3 regions of the Paenibacillus sp. NPDC057934 genome follow, and region 1 is predicted to be linked to each of the others. Evidence: predicted binding sites of a transcription regulator. Region 1 holds the regulator's gene; each other region holds the start of a gene.
The links. Region 1 encodes Rex, which represses fermentation and respiration genes when NADH is low (regulators of the CRP and FNR family bind a similar motif). Its sites were predicted from a motif close to TTGTGAAATATTTCACAA; they were not measured.
Positions count from the first base shown of each region.

Region 1 (3,168 bases):
TGCCTGGGCCGGTCCTGCCCTTGGTTCCGTAAGTGCTATTACCACCGGGCCAAACATGAGGCCGGTATAGCGGACGTGGTAATTACGAACCATTCCAAGCTGTTTGCAGATGTGAAGGCCGGGCATCAATTGTTGCCAGCCTATGAGCATCTGGTTATTGATGAGGCCCATCATCTGGAGGATGTAGCCGGGAAGCATCTCGGCATGCACATGAAGCATTTTACGGTGTCACATACGCTCGGCAGACTCTACAAGGACAGCCGTAACGGACAGCTTCCGGCCTTGCGTCAGATTCTGCAAACTTCTGGTAGCGAGCAGGCTTCCGAATGGAGTGTCATCATTGACAGGCTTTATCCGGACTTGCTTACGGTAAAAGAGACATGGGATGTATTAAGCGAGAAGCTGTACACTCTCCTGCCAGAGCGAAGCGATGCGGCCGCAGGGGAAGCGGGACAGCTCGTACTTCGTCTCCAGCCGGGAAGCAAGCCGAAGGACTGGGAAGAGCTTGCGGCATTGGAGAATACAATGCACCTGAGCCTCAGCGAAGTTATCCGCAAGGGTGAGAAGATGCTGAGCGAGATGCGTGAACAGGACGGTCAGTCCAGTTCGGACAGTCTGGTGACCGATCTTGGTGGTCTCTTTAAGGATCTGGGCGCCATTCGCGAACAGGTGCGTTTCTTTATGAATCTGAACGACGTGAATGTTGTCTATTGGCTGGAAGCCAGCACTAATTACCGCAGCAAGTCCCTGCAGCTCTATGCGGTGCCTGTCGATGTCAGCACCCAGCTCAAGGAGCTGTTCTTCGACAAGAAGAATAGCATCGTGCTGACATCGGCCACATTGTCGGTCGATAAATCATTCCAATTCATGATTGACAATCTGGGGCTCGGCGAAGCTGCGGAGCAGGGGCGTCTGATGACCTCGCTGCTGCCTTCTCCGTTCAAGTACCGTGAACAGGCCCTGCTGGTCATTCCACGCGACTTCCCGAGCGTCAAGGGTAGCATTGGCGATGCCCGTTTTGTGGATACGCTGGTGCAGTCTCTGGCGGAGGCTGCGGTAATCACACGCGGACGGATGCTCGTACTGTTCACTTCTTACCGTATGCTACGGCAGGTCTATGATCCTCTGAAGGAAGCTCTGGCTTCACAGGATATCAGTGTACTGGGCCAGGGAGTAGAAGGTGGAAGCCGCAGCAAGCTGATCCGCCGTTTTCAGGATAGCAACGCTTCAGTACTGCTTGGCACAAGCAGCTTCTGGGAAGGCGTAGACATTCCCGGCGATGCCCTAACCTGTCTGGCCATTGTCAGACTGCCGTTTCAGCCGCCGAACCATCCGCTCGCGGAGGCTAAGGCTGAGCTGCTACAGGCGCAGAAGAAGAACCCGTTCATGAAGCTCTCCGTGCCGCAGGCGGTTATCCGCTTCAAGCAGGGCTTTGGTCGTCTCGTTCGGACGGCACAAGACCGGGGGATCGTTATTGTTTATGATACCAGGGTGATTGAATCCTATTACGGTAAATATTTTCTGTATTCGCTGCCCGGTCCCAAGATGGAGCATATGAAGACCGAGCAGATGGTTCCCCGAATTGCAGAATGGTTGGAGGAGGGGGGCAATTAGAGCCCCTTTCATTCCGTTTGGTAGGCGTTATTTTCAACAATCAGATTAATTTAGGAGGAGAAAACATGAAATCGGATAAAATCTCGGAGGCGGTGGTACGCAGACTTCCTGTATACCTGCGATTCCTCAACGATCTTCAAAAACGTGAAATCTCGACAGTTTCTTCTCAAGAACTTGGTCAGAAGCTGGATCTTAACCCCGCCCAGATCCGTAAGGATCTGGCTTATTTTGGCGATTTTGGCCGTAAAGGCATCGGTTATGATGTATCTTATCTCATTGAGAAGATCCGTCATATCCTGAAACTGGATCAGCAAATTAACGTGGCACTGGTAGGCGCAGGTAATCTTGGACACGCCTTGTCCAACTACAATGCTTACTTGAAGGACACGATGAAAATAAGCGCTATTTTTGATTCCTATGAACCCAAGGTAGGTCAGAAAATCAACTCGCTCACTGTACAACCAATGAAGGATCTGGGCAGCACCATTCGTGAGCAGGGCATCCGCATCGGCATTATCACCGTACCGGATACCGAAGCGCAGAATGTGGCCGATATCCTGGTGGAATCTGGCATTGAAGCGATTTTGAACTTTGCACCTGTGATTCTGAAAACGCCGTCCCATATCCGTGTCCATGCAGCCGACTTTACAACGGATTTGCAAAGCCTGGCTTATTATTTGCAGGATGGAAAGGAAGAGCTTGGGCATGAGCAACAGTAAGATTCTTATTCGTAACGGGAAGTTTCTTGTGCCTGGGACTCCTCTGTCTGTGTTGAACGGCTGTATGATCATAGAGAATGATCTCATCACATACATAGGCGAAGAAGAGCCATTCCTTGAAGAAGAGCTGCAAGTGATCGATGGCAGCCGCCAACTGTTCATGCCTGGTCTGGTGAATACCCATGGTCACGCGGCGATGTCGCTGTTGCGCGGTTATGGTGATGATCGGACTCTTCAGGTCTGGTTGCAGGAGAAAATGTGGCCGATGGAGGGCAAGTTTACCCCGGAAGATATTTATTGGGGAAGCTCGCTGTCCATATTGGAAATGATGAAGGGTGGCACGACGACCTTTCTGGACATGTATGACAAAATGGACCGGGTAGCTGAGATTACGGAGCAGTCCGGTATGCGTGGGGTGCTGACACGCGGGGTTATCGGTCTATGTCCGCCGGAGGTACAAGATACGAAGCTAGCTGATGCTGTACGGTTCGCTCGCGACTGGCATGGTAAGGCAGACGGCAGAATTACAACGATGCTGTCCCCGCATTCCCCATATACTTGCCCGCCGGAATTTTTTGTAAAGTTCGTGCAGGCGGCCCATGATCTGAATCTGCCGCTACATACGCATATGTCGGAGACGAAGCGAGAAGTGGAGCAGAACGTTGCGGAATATGGACTACGCCCAGTCGAGCACTTGGAAAAGGTAGGCATGTTTACACGACCGTCTCTAGTTGCCCATGGTGTGCATCTGAATGACGAGGAGATCGGGGTCCTGGCCCGACACCATGTCGGTGTCTCCCATAACCCTGGAAGTAACCTGAAGCTGGCCAGCGGG
Region 1 is NZ_JBHVPB010000002.1:95,176-98,343, forward strand. Features, by position in the region: gene dinG (ATP-dependent DNA helicase DinG) at 1-1,614, shown strand, start outside; gene ACFVRY_RS04990 (redox-sensing transcriptional repressor Rex) at 1,680-2,333, shown strand; gene ACFVRY_RS04995 (amidohydrolase) at 2,320-3,168, shown strand, end outside.

Region 2 (3,168 bases), on a different contig from region 1:
GTCGCTCAGGATTAGCCTTTTGGATTGATGATGTCGATATCATGGTTGTTTTTGCTCTTATTGCTGCGAATGGAATACAGTATGAATAGTAAAATAAACCATAACGGGGTAAACAATAACGCCGGTCGTGTCTCTTCTGCGAAGAGCATGATAATAAGAATTACGGCAAACAACGTTAGAACCGCATAATTAATAGCCGGTGTGAGCGGTGCTTTGAACTTGGATTTAGCCTGTAAACCCGGCCGGGTTTTCTTATATTTGATATGGCATACAAGAACAACACCCCAAACCCATATAAAACAAATGGCACTTATAGTAGTGACGATTCCAAAAGCCTGACCTGGAATGATTTTACTTAACAGAGTGCCTATGGATATAACGAGCGTAGAAATAAATAACGAGTTCCCGGGTACGTGATTTTTATTCAGCTTGGCAAAATGAGGTGATGACTGGTTCTTCCTGCTCAAATTATAAAGGATCCGACTTGTCGAGAACATCCCGCTGTTGCAAGCGGAAGCGGCTGAGGTTAATACGACGAAATTAATGATTCCCGCTGCGATAGGTATTCCTACTAGACTAAAGGTTTTTACGAATGGACTCTCTGCCGCATTGAGTTCTGTCCATGGGTTAATGCATAGGAGGACGAACAGTGCGCCAACGTAGAAAAATAATATCCGCAAAGGAATTTTATTAATAGCAGATGGAATGTTTTTCTCTGGATTGGATGTTTCCGCTGCCGAAACACCAACTAATTCCACGCCTACATAAGCGAATACAACCATTTGAAAAGAAAATAAAAAACCTGAAGCGCCGTTTGGAAAAAAGCCACCATGTTCCCAGAGATTTCGGATAGTTACCGATCCTGAATCCGTCTTGAATCCGATGATCAGCAAAATGACCCCGATGCCGATCAAGGCAAGAATCGTGATTACTTTGATTAAAGCAAACCAAAATTCCAATTCCCCGAAATTTTTTACTGTTAATAGATTGAGTGCTAATAAAATGATCAGACAGATGATGGCCGGCACCCATTGCGGAATATCAAACCAATAGTTCACGTAGATGCCAACGGCGATAACATCAGCCATAGCCGTCATGATCCAGCAGAACCAATAAGTCCAACCCGTGATAAAGGCTGCCCGAGGGCCGAGATAATCTTCGGCAATATCCGTAAACGATTGATAGCCTGCCTTAGATAACAGAAGTTCTCCCAGTGCTCTCATTACAAAAAACACAGCAATCCCCACGATTAAATACGTGATCATGATGGAAGGACCTGCTTGTTGTATCGCTTTGCCCGATCCCAGGAATAATCCCGTCCCAATGGTGCCGCCAATGGCGATGAGCTGAACATGCCGATTAGCCAGTTCCCGCTTTAATTCTGTTTGTGCCATACCTGTTTCCCCCTTAATCAATATAATGCCAATAAAAATAGAGATTGGATGTCATCCAATCTCTAGGTAAAAAGAATATTAAATAATCCTTGCCCTGCTAATGATAATCAGCATGACAAATACATATTCAGTACTCTTCTGTCCTTTTGCCTGAGATTGTGAACCCTTCGGCGCCGCAGATAGCCTGCGGTCTCTCCAGAAGCTGCTCCTGCTATAGTGTGATCCATAGCAATCATAGCTTGTAGTTTATGAAGTTAATGTTGGTGTAACGGCGGTGTTGTTCTGATATGCAACATATTACATTTAATCTGAATATCCGAACAGTGATAAAAGTCTCCATGTTACTTATATAGTATCACTATAACATGATATTCATTAAGGAGGGTTACTTTAATGACGAAACGATTTCTTTAATTACGTAAACTATCATGAACAGCACGTTTACGGTTATGATTAATTGTGAAAAAATGCACAAGGGGGCAATTATAAATTATGAAAAAGAAATCAGTGACTGCGCTTATTCTCATTCTCTCTGTTATGCTCGTGATCGCAGGCTGCGGTAGTAACGGCAATAACAACAGCAGCGAGAATAAGAGTAAGGACAACAGGGAAGCAAAAACGGAAGCTGTTTCGGGAGCATCGGAAGCAAGCTATACACCGCTCGACCAACTAAAAGATACATACGATATCATTATTGTCGGTGCAGGTGGTGCAGGGATGTCTGCCGCGCTTGAGGCTAAAACTAAAGGGATGAACCCTGTTATTTTTGAAAAAATGCCGGTTGCTGGCGGAAATACAACCAAGTCTTCTTCAGGAATGAACGCTTCTGAAACGAAGTTTCAAAAGGAGCAAGGCATCACAGACAGCAATGATTTATTTTATGAGGAGAGCTTGAAGGGTGGTCATGATACGAACGACAAAGAGATGCTTCGTTTCTTCGTTGATCATTCCGCAAGTGCTATCGACTGGCTCGACTCTATCGGGATTAAATTGAATAATATCACCATTACGGGCGGTATGAACGAGAAGCGTACCCATCGTCCTGAAGATGGCTCCGCAGTAGGACAATACCTGGTTAAAGGCCTAGTGAACAATGTTCAAGAGCAAGGCATCCCGCTTTTTGTGAATGCCGATGTTAAGGAAATTACCGAGCAAGATGGCAAGGTCAATGGAGTCAAAGTCATCTTTAACCAAGCGGATGAGAAAACCATTACAGCGACGGCGGTCGTTGTGACCACTGGAGGTTTTGGCTCCAACAAGGAAATGATTTCTGAAGTCAGACCCGATTTAGACGGTTATGTGACGACCAATCAAATCGGTAGCACCGGTGACGGCATTAAGATGATTGAGAAGCTTGGTGGTGTAACCGTCGATATGGATCAAATCCAAGTTCACCCGACAGTGCAGCAAGAAAAATCCTATCTTATTGGGGAAGCCGTTCGCGGGGAAGGAGCCATCCTAGTATCTAGCGAAGGTAAACGATTCACCAACGATCTGGGTACTCGTGATAAAGTAACCGCCGCAATCAATCAGCTTCCTGAAAACTCAGCTTTTCTGGTCTTTGATTCCGGCGTAAAATCCCGTGTTAAAGCCATCGAACAATATGAGAAGATGGGCTTCGTGATCCAAGCCGATTCTATCGAAACTTTGGCCGGGGAAATGGGTGTACCAGGTGAGCAATTGCAAAAAACACTGGATACCTGGAACAGCTCTGTAAAAGGTAAAGAGGATGCCGAATTTGGCAGAACGACAGGGATGGACAACGACTTGTCCA
Region 2 is NZ_JBHVPB010000003.1:569,783-572,950, forward strand. Features, by position in the region: gene ACFVRY_RS09865 (amino acid permease) at 12-1,394, opposite strand; glycine riboswitch at 1,523-1,603, opposite strand; gene ACFVRY_RS09870 (flavocytochrome c) at 1,887-3,168, shown strand, end outside.
Region 2: ACFVRY_RS09870 (flavocytochrome c) is a predicted target of Rex. The motif match lies at 1,852-1,869, and genes of this name have one in related genera.

Region 3 (3,168 bases), on a different contig from region 1:
CGGCGCTCCGTATCATTCTTGGCCAGGAACTGTGTTTCCATTCCTACACCAAAGTCAAAACCCTCCAGGAAGAAGAACCCGATGAACAGAACCGCAATCAATACAAACCACAATTCATTAAGAGAAAGCATGGGATCCCTCCTTGTTATATGGATCATGGGAATCGCCGTGATCGTTATCCATGGCATAAGGACCTTTTTTGATAACTTTGATGAACAAGCCGACCAGTACCAGACCCAGAATTAAGTAGATCGTTGTAAAAGAAATCACTGAGAACAACACCTGTCCGCTTGTGATATTAGGCGATACACTGTCTTTGGTCTGCATTAAACCAAATACCGTCCACGGCTGGCGGCCAAATTCGGTCATCACCCAGCCCGCCGTATTGGCGATTGGCGGAAGCAGCAGTCCCCAGAACATGAACCGCATGAACCAGGTATTCGGACGGTCCATCTTTTTACGCCAAATCAAGTAAATCGCATACAGACCAAGCACGATCATTGCCGTACCCGCAGCGACCATGATCCGGAAGCTCCAGAACGTAGTCCGTACCGGAGGGATATAATCCCCAGGTCCGTACTGCTGCTCATATTCTGCCTGCAATTGGTTCATCCCTTTAACTTCACCAGAGAACTTACTGTAAGACAGGAAACTAAGCAAATACGGAATTTTGAATTCACCGCTGTTAGTCTTGTTCGTAGGGTCAATATTCGCCCACACCGTCCAAGGTGCAGGATCGCCGCTCTCACCCCATAGTCCTTCGGAAGCCGCCATCTTCATCGGCTGAGTCTCTACCAGGTATTGTGCCTGGGCATGTCCTGCCACGGCTACACCCACAGAAGAGATAATGCCGACAATCGCCGCAATTTGAAAAGATTTCTTAAAGAAAGATACTTCCTGATTCTTCAGCAGCTTATAGGCACTGATACCCGTTACAAGGAATGCGCCTGTAGCGTAGGCCGCCAACACCGTATGCGGGAATTCCACCAGTAATTGTCCGTTCGTTATGAGGGCAAAGATGTCATTCATTTCTGCACGTCCATTGTTGATCGCAAAACCCACCGGATGCTGCATGAATGAGTTAGCCGTCAGAATCCAGAAAGCCGACATCATCGTACCAAAAGCCACCATCCAGATCGAGAGCAGATGCACCTTCTTAGAGACTTTGTCCCAGCCGAAGATCCACAGCCCGATGAACGTAGACTCCAGGAAAAAAGCCAGTAGAGCTTCCACGGCCAGCGGTGCACCAAACACGTCACCGACGAATCGTGAATAATCTGACCAGTTCATCCCGAACTGGAACTCCTGCAGAATACCTGTAACTACCCCGACTGCAAAATTTATGAGGAATAGCTTTCCCCAGAATTGCGCCATTCTCTTGTACTCTTCATCGCCTTTTCTTACATACATGGTCTCCATGATGGCAATTAAAAGCGCTAGCCCAATAGACACCGGCACAAAGAAATAGTGAAAAATTGTCGTCGACGCAAATTGAATACGTGACAGCATGATTGTATCCATATTTCTCCCCTTCCCTCTCCCTTATCAATACGTCTATTTTGTCAAAAATTTTAAGGGAACTGTGTGATGTAAATCACATTATACGCTCTATTTTTGCTATAAAAATAATAATTTTGTGACAAATATCACAAAGTAGTGACAAAAAAGCAAAAAAAATAAGACGGTTTAACCGTCTCGGAGTTTGTGCGTTATTCTATACTAAGCTTGGCTCATAAAGGCGCCGGTCACGTAATGGAAATACCCTTCTTCAGCGACTTCAGATCACCGTTGGAATTGAGCAGCAGCGGCAGCATCTTCATACTGCGGACCATTGGAGCGTTGCATAGACGACAAGAAGGCACAGTGTCAAAAGCAAAATTGTCCCTCATCCATCCATTGCACCCCTCGTTCGTACAGGCCCAAATCGCGGTATTCTCTTCCGGGATTTCCTCCACGGGTTTCTTCCGGTAGTTCATTGCCGTTCCTCCTTCCTTTATGTCACAAGTGGATTAACGATACATGATACCCCAAAATGTTAAGATTTATGCTTACACCTCTATAATAATAAGAAAAGCCCCAGTACGGAGCCCTTACAAAGGTTGTTGAATTCTGTTAAAAAAAGACCGTCCCAACTTTCAACAAGCGGGGACGGTATCTTCTATTATTACAGTTTTACAACGTTTTCGGCTTGTGGACCACGGTTGCCTTGAACAACGTTGAACTCAACGCGTTGGCCTTCGTCCAAAGTTTTGAAGCCTTCGCCAGTGATCGCACTGAAGTGTACGAATACGTCGCTACCGCCTTCAACTTCGATAAATCCGAATCCTTTTTCAGCGTTGAACCATTTAACTGTACCTGTTTGCATGTGTGTAACCTCCACAAATTTAAATTAATATGTTCTTTTTATCTTCAAACAAAGAAAAAATTCACACATTGAAAAAGGTTGTATATCGCTTGACCTGACAGCCCTTTTCAATAAGAGGATTAGTATCAAATGTCTGATTGTTCTCATAGTACCACACCTTCGAAGTAAAGGCAAGCTGACCCATCCGAATATCTCCGTTTTTTCCCACAAAAGGCTGACTTCCCAATGTAAGGGCTGTCAGCCTGGCTGGTCATGACTGCTATATCATTATATACCATTTGTGAAGGTTTTATTCCTCAGGCTTCTCTAAAAGTTTTACCGATACCTGTTTTAGAACCCCGTTTCTATAAAAAGTAATCTGCAATTCATCACCGATCTTAGTGTGATTATACAAATACTTCCGCAGTGAAAGGGTAGATGTGATGGGCTCTCCGTCAAATTTTGTGATAACATCGTTGAACTGGAGTCCCGCTACCTTTGCCGGTCCAACAGCATCGAGCACGACTACACCGTCTTTAACAGCCACAGGCAGATTCAGCTCTTTGCGCTGGTCTTCGGCCAGTGGAACATAAGGGTTGTTCAGATCGACCGTGTAGACACCCAGATAGGATCGTGCGATCTTCCCCTTGCTGGTTAGCTCCTCCGCCGTCTCCATAACATGATTGGTCGGTATGGCAAAGCCAAGCCCTTCTACGCCGGTATCCGAAATCTTCATCGTATTAATCCCGATAACCTTGCCGTTGAGATCAACCAGCGCACCACCGCTGTTACCTTCATTGATCGCCGCATCGGTCTGGATGACC
Region 3 is NZ_JBHVPB010000010.1:53,490-56,657, reverse strand. Features, by position in the region: gene cydB (cytochrome d ubiquinol oxidase subunit II) at 1-131, opposite strand, end outside; gene ACFVRY_RS22315 (cytochrome ubiquinol oxidase subunit I) at 118-1,521, opposite strand; gene ACFVRY_RS22310 (cold-shock protein) at 1,746-1,976, opposite strand; gene ACFVRY_RS22305 (cold-shock protein) at 2,165-2,365, opposite strand; gene ACFVRY_RS22300 (hypothetical protein) at 2,427-2,573, opposite strand; gene ACFVRY_RS22295 (S1C family serine protease) at 2,655-3,168, opposite strand, start outside.
Region 3: ACFVRY_RS22315 (cytochrome ubiquinol oxidase subunit I) is a predicted target of Rex. The motif match lies at 1,635-1,652, and genes of this name have one in related genera.